DNA from 3 places in the Streptomyces sp. NPDC056580 genome. Region 3 is predicted to be linked to each of the others. Evidence: riboswitches for the same ligand, from Rfam matches in the RefSeq annotation. Region 3 holds a riboswitch; each other region holds the start of a gene.

Region 1 (4,201 bases), on a different contig from region 3:
GAGCCCTGCTCCCGCCGCGCCTCCCGGCCCGCGCCCTGCGCCGAACTGATCCTGCGCGCGGGCGTGCGCCGGGTGGTCACGGCCTGGCGCGAGCCGGACACCTTCGTGCCGGGCGCCGACGGCACCGGGGTGCTGGCGGCCGCCGGCGTGGACGTCGTCCTGCTGCCCGAGTACGAGGGTCAGGCCAAGGCGCCGAACGCCCATCTGCTGCCCTGAGCGGCGCCGCGCGGAAACGTGTGCGCGGACCACCCCGAACATGGCGTATGCTTGAGACACAACGACGCGGGGTGGAGCAGCTCGGTAGCTCGCTGGGCTCATAACCCAGAGGTCGCAGGTTCAAATCCTGTCCCCGCTACTGAAGGCCCAGGGCCGGGATCCAGTTCATGGATCCCGGCCCTGGGTGTTTTCCGCCGTGCTCCCGGCCGGGGCCGGAAAGGCCGCCTCACGAGTCGAGTGGCGTACGTCACAGCAGGTCATCCGCTCGGGCCACAGCAGTCGCCCGCCTCCCCTGGCCCCGCCACGCTGGTCGTACGTCGAGGACACGGGAGACCAGCAGTGCGCCCTGGTGAGGTGGAGGAGAATCCGTGCGCCAGGGCGGGGAGCCGGTCCCCCGGCGACCCCGCTCCGCACCCGGACCCCGGCACCGGCCGTACGCCCCGCCCGTCCGAGCGGGCCCGCCGCGCCGGCCCGCGCACCCTGCCGCGTGCCCTCTCCCCCCTGCTCATAGCCGGCGGCCTGCTGTACGACCTGCTCACCCCGCGCGCCTTCACCGCCGTGCCCTTCTTCACGGCCGCCCCGCTGGTCGCCGCGCCCCTGGCCTCGCTGCGCACCACGCTCCTCACCGGGCTGGCCGCGCTGGCCGCCACCTGCGTGATGCACGCCCGCTTCGGTCCGGGTCTGGGCGTCGACACCGTCACCCAGATGGTCACCGTGGCGACGGTCGCCCTGCTGGCCGCCGTCATCAACCGTGTCGTACGCCTCGGCGACCGGCGGCTCGCCTCCGTCCGGGAGATCGCCGAGGCCGCCCAGCGGGCCGTGCTGCCCGAGCCCGCCGCCCGCATCGCCGGCTTCGACATCGCGGCCCGCTACGAGGCGGCGCAGGAGGGGGCGTTCATCGGCGGCGACCTGTACGCGGTGCAGGACGGCCCGTACGGCGTGCGGCTGGTCGTCGGGGACGTGCGGGGCAAGGGCATCGGGGCGGTCGCCGCCGTCGCCGTGGTGCTCGGCGCGTTCCGGGAGGCCGCCGAGCAGGAGGCCACTCTGGAGGGGGTGGCCGGGCGGCTGGAGCGCGCCCTGGCCCGCGAGGGCGCCCGGCGCGACGGAGTCGAGGCCGCCGAGGGCTTCACCACCGCGGTCCTCGCCGAACTGCCGCCGGGGGAGGGGGTGGTGCGCATCGTCAACCGCGGCCATCCACCGCCCCTGCTGCTGCACGCCGACGGTACCCTGCGCGTCCTGGCCGCGGACGAACCCGCGCTGCCGCTCGGCATGGGCGACCTGGGCCGGTGGCCCGACCACGCGGCCCGGTACCGCTTCCCGGGCGGCGCCACCCTGCTGCTCCACACCGACGGCCTGTCCGAGGCCCGTGACGCCCACGGCCGGTTCTACGACCCGGTGCGCCGGCTCGCCGGGCGCCGCTTCCCCGACCCGCGCACACTGCTCGCCCGGCTCGCCGCGGAGGTCGGGCGGCACTCCGGGGGCGGCATGGCGGACGACATGGCGCTGCTGGCCGTCAGACGCCCCTGACGGAATGTGACCGAAAGTGATCGGACGACAGCCCTCCGCTTAGCGTCTGAGTCACCATCAAAAACGACGTGACTCATGGACGACGGTCAACTCGCCCGTTTTCCACCGGTCGTGCCGCCTACGTCCACCATGAAGCGCGTTAATGATCAAGCCGAACGGCTTGGAATCTCACAGGTGGGTCTATTAACGTTCGATAACGCAGCGCGGTCGTCCCAGCCGTCACAAGAGGCGGCTCCGTGCGCACGCGCCGAATCCCGCGAGGGAACCGGGGAACCACCACCTTGGGGTGAATCACGCGGATGCCACCGTGAACCGATCCGGTTCCCGGTACGTATACGCGCGTAGGAGACCTTCCTGCTCCGAACCCGTCAGCTAACCCGGTAGGCGGAGGAGGGAAAGGAGAACGCCCGCGTGGCGTCCAACCGGCCTGCCCCCGAGGCCCCGTTCGTGCCCGGCCAGCGTGACACCGAAACGTTCGGCTACGGCGGTTACCGCGCCGAAGAGGGCCCCTGGGAGGAGTGGAACCCCACCGAGGAGTCCATCCGCCCCGTACGCGGCCGGCACCGCGTCGCCAAGCAGCGCGGCGGCGGACTCGCCCGCAGCTCCACCGTCCTCGGCGTCGGCGTCATCGCGGCCGTCGGCGCGGGCGGCATGGCCAGCGCCCAGACCGGCAAGCCGCCGGTGTCCATCTCGATGCCGGACCTGCCCTCCGTCGGCTCCCTCTTCGACGACGGCCCCTCCGATGTGCCCAAGGCCACCGAGGCCTCGCTGAGCACGGTCGGCACCACCACCACCACCGCCGCCGGCGACCAGCAGGAAGCCTCCGACGCGGGCGAGACCCTGCGCAACCGGATCATGGCCCAGGCCGAGCAGCAGCAGAGCAGGGCCGACTCCAGGGCCGCTGCCGTCGCCGCGGCCGCCGCCGAGAAGCAGGCCGCCGAGGCGGCCGCCAAGGCGCAGAAGGAAGCCGCCGCCAAGGCCGCCGAGGCCAAGAAGGAGGCGGAGGCCGCGGCCGAGAAGAAGGCCGAGGAGGAGCGGCTGGCCGCGCTGGCCAAGCAGTACACGCTGCCGACCTCGTCGTACACGATCACCTCGACCTTCGGCCAGGCCGGCTCGATGTGGTCCTCCGGGTACCACACCGGCCTCGACTTCGCCGCGCCCACCGGCACCCTGATCAAGGCCATCCACAGCGGCACCGTCACCGAGGCGGGCTGGGCCGGTTCCTACGGCTACCGCACCATCCTCACCCTCGACGACGGCACCGAGCTCTGGTTCTGCCACCAGTCCTCGATCAGCGTCTCCGTCGGCCAGAAGGTCAGCACCGGCGACGTCATCGGCCGCGTCGGCGCCACCGGCAACGTCACCGGCCCGCACCTGCACCTCGAGGTCCACCCCGGCGGCGCCGCCACCGGCATCGACCCGATGGCGTGGCTTCGCGACAAGGGCCTCAACCCCTGAGCCCGGCCCGAGCCTCCTGACCCCGTCCGGCACCCCGAACCGCCTCCCCGGCGGCCCTGACTCCATCCCCCCGGCGTCAGGGCCGCCGGTCGCGTTCCGGCATCCGTCGCGCGGTTCCGGAATGAGCGGTACCGGATTGATCGTTGTAACAAGGCATGACTGTCCAACTGCGCAAACTCGGCTCCTCCGACCTCGAGGTCTTCCCGCTCGCCCTCGGCGGCAACGTCTTCGGCTGGACCGCCGACGAGAAGACCTCCTTCGACGTCCTCGACGCCTACACGGCGGCCGGCGGCAACTTCGTCGACACCGCCGACTCCTACTCGGCGTGGATCGAGGGCAACAAGGGCGGTGAGTCGGAGACCATCATCGGCAAGTGGGTCAAGGCCCGCGGCAACCGCTCCGACGTCGTCATCGCGACCAAGGTCAGCCAGCACCCGGAGTACCAGGGGCTGAGCGCGGCCAACATCAGGGCCGCCGCCGACGCCTCCCTGCGGCGCCTGGACACCGACTACATCGACCTCTACTACACGCACTTCGACAAGCCCGAGGTGCCGGTGGAGGAGATCGTCGGCGCCCTGGACGAGCTGGTGAAGGCGGGCAAGGTCCGCCAGATCGCCGCCTCCAACATCAGCCCGGAGCGGCTGCGGGCCTCCCTCGACTTCTCCGACCGGGAGGGCCTGGCCCGGTACGTCGCCCTCCAGCCCCACTACAACCTGGTCTCCCGCGACACCTACGAGGGGCCGCTGCAGGACCTCGCCGCCCGTGAGGGCCTCGCGGCGGTCCCGTACTTCTCGCTCGCCTCCGGCTTCCTGACCGGCAAGTACCGCCCCGGCACGACGGTCGACAGCGCCCGCGCCGGCTCGGCCGCCAAGCACCTGGAGTCCGAGCGCGGTCAGCGGGTGCTCACGGCCCTGGACGAGGTCGCCGCCGCCCACGACGTCCCGGTCGCCACGGTCGCCCTCGCCTGGCTGGCCGCCCAGCCGACGGTCACGGCTCCCAT
Region 2 (4,201 bases), on a different contig from region 3:
ACCACACGCCGATCGGCTCCATGGCGGACCTGGACGCGGCCACCCTGGAGGACGCGCGCCAGTTCTTCCGCACCTACTACGCGCCCAACAACGCGGTGCTGTCCGTGGTCGGCGACATCGACCCCAAGCAGACCCTCGCCTGGATCGAGAAGTACTTCGGCTCCATCCCCGGCCACGACGGCAAGCCCGCGCCCCGCGACGGCTCGCTGCCGGAGGTCATCGGCGGCCAGCTGCGCGAGGTCGTCGAGGAGGAGGTCCCGGCGCGCGCCCTGATGGCCGCCTACCGGCTCCCGCACGACGGCACCCGCGAGGCGGACGCGGCGGACCTGGCCCTGACCGTCCTCGGCGGCGGCGAGTCCTCCCGGCTCTACAACCGGCTGGTGCGCCGCGACCGTACGGCCGTCGCGGCCGGCTTCGGCCTGCTGCGGCTGGCCGGCGCGCCCTCGCTCGGCTGGCTGGACGTGAAGACCTCCGGCGACGTCGAGGTGCCGGTGATCGAGGCCGCGATCGACGAGGAGCTGGCCCGGTTCGCCGAGGAGGGCCCCACGCCCGAGGAGATGGAGCGCGCCCAGGCCCAGCTCGAGCGCGAGTGGCTGGACCGGCTGGGCACGGTCGCCGGCCGCGCCGACGAACTGTGCCGGTTCGCCGTACTGTTCGGCGACCCGCAGCTCGCCCTGACGGCCGTCGAGCGCGTCCTGGAGGTGACCCCCGAGCAGGTGCAGGCGGTCGCCAAGGCACGCCTGCGCCCGGACAACCGCGCCGTCCTCGTGTACGAGCCCAAGTCCCCGGAGACCGTCGAGGACGCAGACGTCCCCGAGGACCCGGAGGCGGAGGCGACCGTGGAGGGCCGACACGACAACGAGGAGACGGCCAAGTGAGCGAGCTCGCCCCGATGGACTTCCACCCCCAGCCGCAGCCGGGCGAGGCCAGGCCCTGGGCGTTCCCGGCCCCCGACCGCGACACGCTGGACAACGGCCTCACCGTGCTGCGCTGCCAACGCCCCGGCCAGCAGGTCGTCGCCGTCGAGGTGCTGCTCGACGCGCCCCTGGACGCAGAGCCGGCCGGTCTGGACGGCGTCGCCACGATCATGGCGCGGGCCTTCTCCGAGGGCACCGACAAGCACTCGGCCGAGGAGTACGCCGCCGAGCTGGAGCGGGCCGGAGCCACGCTCGACGCGCACGCCGACCACCCCGGCGTCCGGCTCAGCCTCGAGGTGCCGGCCTCCCGCCTGGCCAAGGGCCTGGGCCTGCTCGCCGACGCCCTGCGCGCCCCCGCGTTCGCCGCGAGCGAGGTCGAACGCCTGGTGCGCAACCGGCTGGACGAGATCCCGCACGAGCTGGCCAACCCCTCGCGCCGGGCCGCGAAGGAGCTCTCCAAGGAACTGTTCCCGGCCACCGCGCGCATGTCGCGGCCGCGCCAGGGCACCGAGGAGACGGTCGAGAAGATCGACGCGGCCGCGGTGCGCGCCTTCTACGACCGGCACGTGCGTCCCGCCACGGCGACCGTCGTCGTGGTCGGCGACCTCACCGGCACCGACCTGGACGCCCTGCTCACCGACACCCTGGGCGCATGGTCCGGCACCGCCGCCGAGCCGCGTCCGGTGCCGCCGGTGACCGCCGACGACACCGGCCGTGTCGTCATCGTCGACCGGCCCGGCGCCGTCCAGACGCAGCTGCTCATCGGCCGGATCGGCCCCGACCGGCACGACCGGGTGTGGCCCGCCCAGGTGCTCGGCACCTACTGCCTCGGCGGCACGCTCACCTCCCGGCTGGACCGCGTCCTGCGCGAGGAGAAGGGCTACACCTACGGCGTGCGCGCCTTCGGGCAGGTCCTGCGGTCCGCCCCGGACGGCACCGGCGCCGCGATGCTCGCCATCAGCGGCTCCGTGGACACCCCGAACACCGGTCCGGCGCTCGACGACCTGTGGAAGGTACTGCGCACCCTCGCGGCCGAGGGCCTGACCGACGCCGAGCGGGACGTCGCCGTGCAGAACCTGGTCGGCGTGGCGCCGCTGAAGTACGAGACCGCGGCGGCCGTCGCGAGCACCCTGGCCGACCAGGTCGAGCAGCACCTGCCCGACGACTTCCAGGCGACGCTGTATCAGCAGCTCGCGGCCACCGGCACGGTGGAGGCCACCGCGGCGGTCGTCAGCGCCTTCCCGGTGGACGGCCTGGTGACCGTCCTCGTCGGTGACGCGTCGCAGATCAAGGAGCCCGTGCGGGCGCTCGGCATCGGCGAAGTCACCGTCGTCGCCGCCGAGTAGGGCCGGACGGTCACACGCGCGCGGGGGACCCGGCGGCCGACGGGCCGTCAGGTCCCCTTCGCGTACGCGGCCCTTCCCGAAACGGGTGAGCCGCCTTTGTTCCAATGTCCGAATTGAGGCGGAGGTTGCCTGTCTGCCCTGTGGGATGCGCTACAAAAGCCCGGATTCGTTTGGGCGCCGGAGACCGGGCCGCTTAGCGTCTTCCGGGCTGTCCGTCAGGCAGTGCGCCGCACCCGCGGCACCGGACAGCCATCGCCGAGTCCCCGTACGGCGCGAGCCAGGGGAGCCGGGGACCCATCGTGATCCCTGGGGTGAATCGGACGCCCGCGCGCGAGCGAGGGGGTCCGTAGGAGACCTTCCTGCTCCGAACCCGTCAGCTAACCCGGTAGGCGAGAGGGAAGGAAAGGACCAGCCACTTCATGGCGTTCATGTGCGCCTCCGGGAAGCACCGCAAGCCCGGCCGCGTCAAGCGCACCACCGCTCAGGCGGCGGGTGTCGCCGCCCTCACCACCACCGGTGTCATCGGCACCCTCGCCGCCTCCCCGGCGTTCGCCGCGGAGAAGCCGGTCGAGCAGAGCGGCCTCACCCCGGTCATCACCGTCAGCGACGAGGTCGCCGCGCAGATCGACGAGCAGGCCGCCGCCCAGACCCGGGCCGCCGAGCAGAAGGCGGCCGAGGAGGCCGCCGCCAAGGCGGCCGTCGAGGAGGCGAAGAAGGAGCGCGCGGCCGCAGCCCGCGCCGCCCGTGAGGCCGAGCGCAAGCGCCTGAACGCGTTCGTCGCCCCGATCGTGCACTCGTACGTCTCCACGGCCTACCAGGCCAGCAGCTCCCTGTGGTCGTCCGGCTCGCACACGGGCATCGACTTCCACGCCGCCAGCGGCACCTCGGTGCACGCGGTCGGCGCCGGCACCGTCGTCTCCACCGGCTGGGGCGGGGCGTACGGCAACCAGATCGTGATCCGGATGGCCGACGGCATGTACACCCAGTACGGCCACCTGTCGTCCATCGGCGTCACGGTGGGCCAGAAGGTGATCCCCGGCCAGCAGATCGCCCTGTCCGGCGCGACCGGCAACGTCACCGGCCCGCACCTGCACTTCGAGGCGCGCACCACCCCCGAGTACGGCTCCGACGTGGACCCCGTCGCCTATCTCCGCAAGCACGGCGTGCACGTCTGACATCTCGCCGCACGCAACCGAAAGCCCCGGCTCGCCGAGCCGGGGCTTTCGCCGTTTTCCCCGGTGCCCACCGGACCCGCTGTCCAAAAAACAGGCATGGATTCCGGCCCGCCGTCGGAAATTCCACGGCATTGGAATAGAGTCACAGGTCAACACGTCCATCGTCGGCGTTTCACGGGGATTGAAGGCGGAGGTCGGTCATGCGTATTCCGGCGCACACGGTGTGCACCGCGATCCGGGACGACATCGTCGCCGGTGTCCACGAGCGCGGCGGCCGGCTCACCGAGGAAGTCCTGGCCCGCCGTTACGGCGTCTCGCGCGTCCCCGTCCGCGAGGCCCTGCGCACCCTGGAGGCGGAGGGCTTCGTGGTGACGCGCAGGCACGCCGGCGCGTGCGTGGCCGAGCCGACCGAGCAGGAGGCCGCCGACCTGCTGGAGATGCGCGTGCTGCTGGAGCCGCTCGGCGCCTCCCGGGCCGCCCAGCGGCGCACCGAGGCCCATCTGAAGGTGCTGCGCGGCCTGGTCAAGCTGGGTCAGGAGCGGGCCAGGCGGGGCAACAGCGAGGATCTGCGCGCGCTGGGCGGCTGGTTCCACGAGACGCTCGCCCAGGCCTCGGGCAGCCCCTCGCTGACGTCGGCGCTGACGCAGTTGCGGCACAAGATCGCCTGGATGTACGCGGTGGCGGCCCCGCCGAGCCCGGTGGACCTGTGGGCCGAGCACGGCGCGATCGCGGACGCGGTGGCGCGCGGCGACGGCGAACGCGC
Region 3 (4,201 bases):
GGTAGACCTCGTTGCTCTTGCTGTCGTAGCCCCAGACGTCCTTGCCGTCGTGGACGAGGCTGTACTCGGAGCCGCTCTCCAGCAGCGACAGCTTCTGCCGGTCCGGTCCGTCGGCGGCCACGCGCAGCGTGTGCGTGCCGGAGACCAGTTCGGTCAGCTTGGACTGCGGGTCGGCGGAGGAGCCGCCGCCGTCGCCCCGGGCCGCCCCGGACATCAGTCCGCTCTCCAGGCCGCCGAGGTCCGGCAGACCGAGGTCGGTGCTGACCTTCACCGTGCCGGAGAGCTGCTGCACGTCCGATTTGGCGATCTTGTCGATGAGCTGCTGCGCGGTGATCTTCGGCAGATCGGGGTCACCGGAGTCGGCGAGCGCCGGAACCAGCCCGATCGTGGCCGCCGCCACCCCCACCACCGCGACCGGGACCACGTACCGGGCGGCCTTGCGGCGTCCGGTGGGCAGGTCCTCGTCACGCGCGGCGGCCGTTGCGTCGTCGGATTCGTACGGTGCCATCTGTGCCTTACCTCCGTCGTCGGCGGCGGCTGTCCCCACACTGGTCCACCTGAGCCGCCATTCTCACCCGAATCGGTGAGGATTGGTGATTTCCGTGGCTTCCATATGACCAAATCGGCCGTGAGGAGGCGTCAGACCACGGCACCAACTCCGTGTACGCCTGCGGTATGACACCCGAGGGCGGTGTCTCCCCCGACCCGTAGGGGTCGTGCGGGAGTCACCGCCCTCGGTCCGTGTACGGGGGGGCTCAGCCGGCCCGGTGCACCACCGCGTCGCACAGTTCGAGCAGCGCCGCCTTGGAGTCGCACTCCGGCAGCGGGGCCAGCGCGGAGCGCGCCTCCTCCGCGTAGCGGACGGTGTCGCGGCGGGCCTGCTCCAGCGCGGGGTGCGCGCGGAGCGCGGTCAGCGCCTCGTCGAGACGGGCGTCGTCGCCGAGGTCGGAGTCCAGCAGCTCGCACAGCGCGATGTCCTCGGGCAGCGCCAGGCGGGCGGCGCGCTCGCGCAGCCGGAGCACGGGCAGCGTCGGGATGCCCTCGCGCAGGTCGGTCCCCGGCGTCTTGCCGGACTCGTGCGAGTCGGAGGCGATGTCCAGGACGTCGTCCGCGAGCTGGAAGGCGACCCCGAGCCGCTCGCCGTACTGGGTCAGCACGTCGACGACCGTCTCGTCGGCGCCGGACATCATCGCGCCGAACCGGCAGGACACCGCCACCAGGGAGCCGGTCTTGCCGCCGAGCACGTCCAGGTAGTGCTCGACCGGGTCGCGTCCGTCCGAGGGGCCCGCGGTCTCCAGGATCTGCCCGGTGACCAGCCGCTCGAACGCGAGGGCCTGCACGCGGACCGCCTCGGGGCCGAGGTCGGCGAGGATCTGGGAGGCGCGGGCGAACAGGAAGTCGCCGGTGAGGACGGCGACGGAGTTGCCCCAGCGCGTGTTCGCGCTGTCCACCCCGCGCCGCACGGACGCCTCGTCCATGACGTCGTCGTGGTACAGCGTGGCCAGGTGGGTCAGCTCCACGACCACGGCCGACGGCACGACGCCGGGCGCGTACGGGTCGCCGAACTGCGCCGCGAGCATCACCAGGAGCGGCCGGAACCGCTTCCCGCCGGCCCGTACGAGGTGCTGCGCGGCCTCCGTGATGAACGGGACCTCGCTCTTGGTGGCCTCGAGCAAGCCTTCCTCGACAGCCGTCAATCCGGCCTGGACATCGGCTTCCAGAGCCTGGTCCCGCACGCTCAGCCCGAACGGCCCGACGACGGTCACGAGGGGTCTCCTGTCTGCTGGTGTCTGCTGGCGATTACGCGGTTTGTCGATAGGTCGCTGCCCTCACTCAAGTCAGCGTATCCGGTCCTGTTTCGATCACCGAGGGCGGCCACCGGTCCGGCAGGGACGGCACAGGACCACGGTCGGCACATCGCCGACCATCCACTAATACGGACATTTAGTTCCTTAATACTCCTTTTGGAACGTAGGCAAATCAGCCACGGGGCATCCGGCGGGGCACACCAGCCCGATCCATTGCCACGGTCAAATCCCCTATGTCGGATTTGGAATACTTCGCTATTTCGTGAGTTGGGTCACGCCCCGCGACGGGCCCGTCCGGCCCGGCCGGCAGCCGGTCCGCCCTTGCACGGACGGCCAGTTGAGCATTGGCAGTCGCAAAGGATCAAGCACTCAAAACGGAACAGAACAAGGTCAACTTGGCTTTTACGTGAATCCAACACTTGTTCCGGACATGTGCTCTCGCATACGTTCCCGGCCAGTCGAGCGGAACGCCGAATCCTGCCGCCGCTCGACACCACCCATCGACGAACTCATTCGTACGGCAGGAGCGGGGGACCCAGGTAAGTTCGCCGGACCGGACGACGCGTGTCGTCACCGGAACGGCAAGGGGTGAAGCCGTGCCGCGCAGAGCGGCACGGCCGGGCACCTCCCCGCCCGAACCCGACAGCTCACCTCGCAGGCGACGGAGAGGAACTTCCATGCCTGCTGCCGCTCAGAACCGCCGCTTCCGCACCGGTCGCCTCGCCCGCAAGCTCGCCGTGCTCGGCACCGGCGCCGCCTTGCTCGCCCTTCCGGTCGTCGGCGCCACCAGCGCCTCCGCGGCCGACTCCACCAGCTCGTCCGGCACCACCGTCGCCGGGTACCCGAACAACCTCGACGGGTGGATCCGCGAGTCCCTCGCGATCATGGCGGAGAAGCACATCCCGGGCACCTACAACGGCATCCACCGCAACATCATCCGCGAGTCCTCGGGCAACCCGCGCGCCATCAACCTGTGGGACTCCAACGCGGCCAAGGGCATCCCGTCCAAGGGTCTGCTCCAGGTCATCGACCCGACCTTCAACAGCTACCACGTGGCCGGAACGTCCTTCGACATCTACGACCCGGTCGCGAACATCACCGCCGCCTGCAACTACGCGGCCGCTCGCTACGGCTCGATCGACAACGTCTTCGGCGCCTACTGACCGGCCCCCGCGGCGGGGCGCCCGCCGCGGTCCCGGTCAGTGGGCCGGGAACAGTCCTTCGAGGACGACGGCGACGCCGTCGTCCTCGTTGGACGTAGTGACCTCGTCCGCGACCGCCTTGAGTTCGGGATGGGCGTTGGCCATGGCGACCCCGCGGCCGGCCCAGTCGAACATGGGGATGTCGTTGGGCATGTCCCCGAAGGCCAGCGCCCGGCCGGCGGCGATCCCCAGACGGTCGGCGGCCAGCGCGAGCCCCGTCGCCTTGGTGACCCCGCACGGCTGGAGCTCCACCGTGCCCGGCCCCGACATGGTGACCGTGGCCAGCGAGCCCACCGCCGCACGCGCGGTCGCCGCCAACTCGTCGTCCGACAGCCTGTGGTGGCGCAGCAGCACCTTGCTGATGGGCTCGCGCCACAGGTCGTCGCGCCGGCCGACCCGCACGGCGGGCAGGGTCGGGTGGGGCATCAGATACCCGGGTTCGATCAGGGTGAGCCCGTCCACGCCGTCCTGGTCGACGGCCGCGAAGACCTGCCCCACCTCGGCCTCGATCTTGCCGAGCGCGGTCTCCGCCAGTTCCCGGTCCAGCCGCACCGACCACAGCAGGCGGCCGGAGCCGGCGTCGTAGACCTGCGCCCCCTGCCCGCACACCGCGAGCCCCGTGCAGCCCAGGGCGGCCAGCAGCGGCCGTACCCGGGGAGCCGGCCGGCCCGTCACCACCAGGTGCCGGGCGCCGGCCCGCGCCACCCGCTCCAGAGCGGCGAGCGACCGGTCGGAGACGGTGTCGTCGCCGCGCAGCAGCGTCCCGTCCAGATCGGTGGCGATCAGTGCGTATGCGGGGGGTGCGGCCATGATCAGAGAATACGGACCGCGGCGCCCCGCCGACTCATCTGGATCTTCCCGGACTTGGGCCCGCGGCCGCGGTCCGGCGCCCCCCGACCCGCCTCGGGAGGCGCGCCCACCCCGTCCCCGGCCCCGCACCGCTCCGCCCACCCCTGTCCGGCTACCGGCCCTCACCCCGTCCGCGTCCTCTTTCCGGACATCGGCCGGACAACCCTGTCGGCACTGCCCAAGACATGGGTCCCGGCCGTAACGTGTGGCGCGATCACATGGAACGCATCGCCATGCATGGCCCGGATGAGAGTGAGGCAGCACCCCATGCCCCCCTTCGACGTCCCCGAGGGCGACCCCTTCGGCCCGCACAACCTTCCCTACGGTGTGTTCTCGCCCTCC

Evidence for each region. A riboswitch is a leader RNA that binds a small molecule or an ion and turns the genes downstream of it on or off. The one in region 3 is predicted to bind cyclic di-AMP.
Region 1: it holds a riboswitch for cyclic di-AMP, as region 3 does, so the genes downstream of both, ACFQ9Z_RS36505 (M23 family metallopeptidase) here and ACFQ9Z_RS23790 (transglycosylase SLT domain-containing protein) in region 3, are expected to answer to the same signal.
Region 2: it holds a riboswitch for cyclic di-AMP, as region 3 does, so the genes downstream of both, ACFQ9Z_RS08475 (M23 family metallopeptidase) here and ACFQ9Z_RS23790 (transglycosylase SLT domain-containing protein) in region 3, are expected to answer to the same signal.

What each region holds. Positions count from the first base shown of each region.
Region 1 covers NZ_JBHTVE010000025.1:39,362-43,562, forward strand. The annotation lists gene ACFQ9Z_RS36490 (dihydrofolate reductase family protein) at 1-216, shown strand, start outside; tRNA gene ACFQ9Z_RS36495 (tRNA-Met) at 282-355, shown strand; gene ACFQ9Z_RS36500 (PP2C family protein-serine/threonine phosphatase) at 571-1,743, shown strand; cyclic di-AMP (ydaO/yuaA leader) riboswitch at 1,979-2,145, shown strand; gene ACFQ9Z_RS36505 (M23 family metallopeptidase) at 2,155-3,201, shown strand; gene ACFQ9Z_RS36510 (aldo/keto reductase) at 3,357-4,201, shown strand, end outside.
Region 2 covers NZ_JBHTVE010000003.1:451,401-455,601, reverse strand. The annotation lists gene ACFQ9Z_RS08485 (M16 family metallopeptidase) at 1-878, shown strand, start outside; gene ACFQ9Z_RS08480 (M16 family metallopeptidase) at 875-2,263, shown strand; cyclic di-AMP (ydaO/yuaA leader) riboswitch at 2,507-2,670, shown strand; gene ACFQ9Z_RS08475 (M23 family metallopeptidase) at 2,683-3,438, shown strand; gene ACFQ9Z_RS08470 (GntR family transcriptional regulator) at 3,639-4,201, shown strand, end outside.
Region 3 covers NZ_JBHTVE010000010.1:234,745-238,945, forward strand. The annotation lists gene ACFQ9Z_RS23780 (outer membrane lipoprotein carrier protein LolA) at 1-508, opposite strand, end outside; gene ACFQ9Z_RS23785 (polyprenyl synthetase family protein) at 756-1,766, opposite strand; cyclic di-AMP (ydaO/yuaA leader) riboswitch at 2,300-2,484, shown strand; gene ACFQ9Z_RS23790 (transglycosylase SLT domain-containing protein) at 2,486-2,971, shown strand; gene ACFQ9Z_RS23795 (HAD family hydrolase) at 3,008-3,820, opposite strand; gene fahA (fumarylacetoacetase) at 4,127-4,201, shown strand, end outside.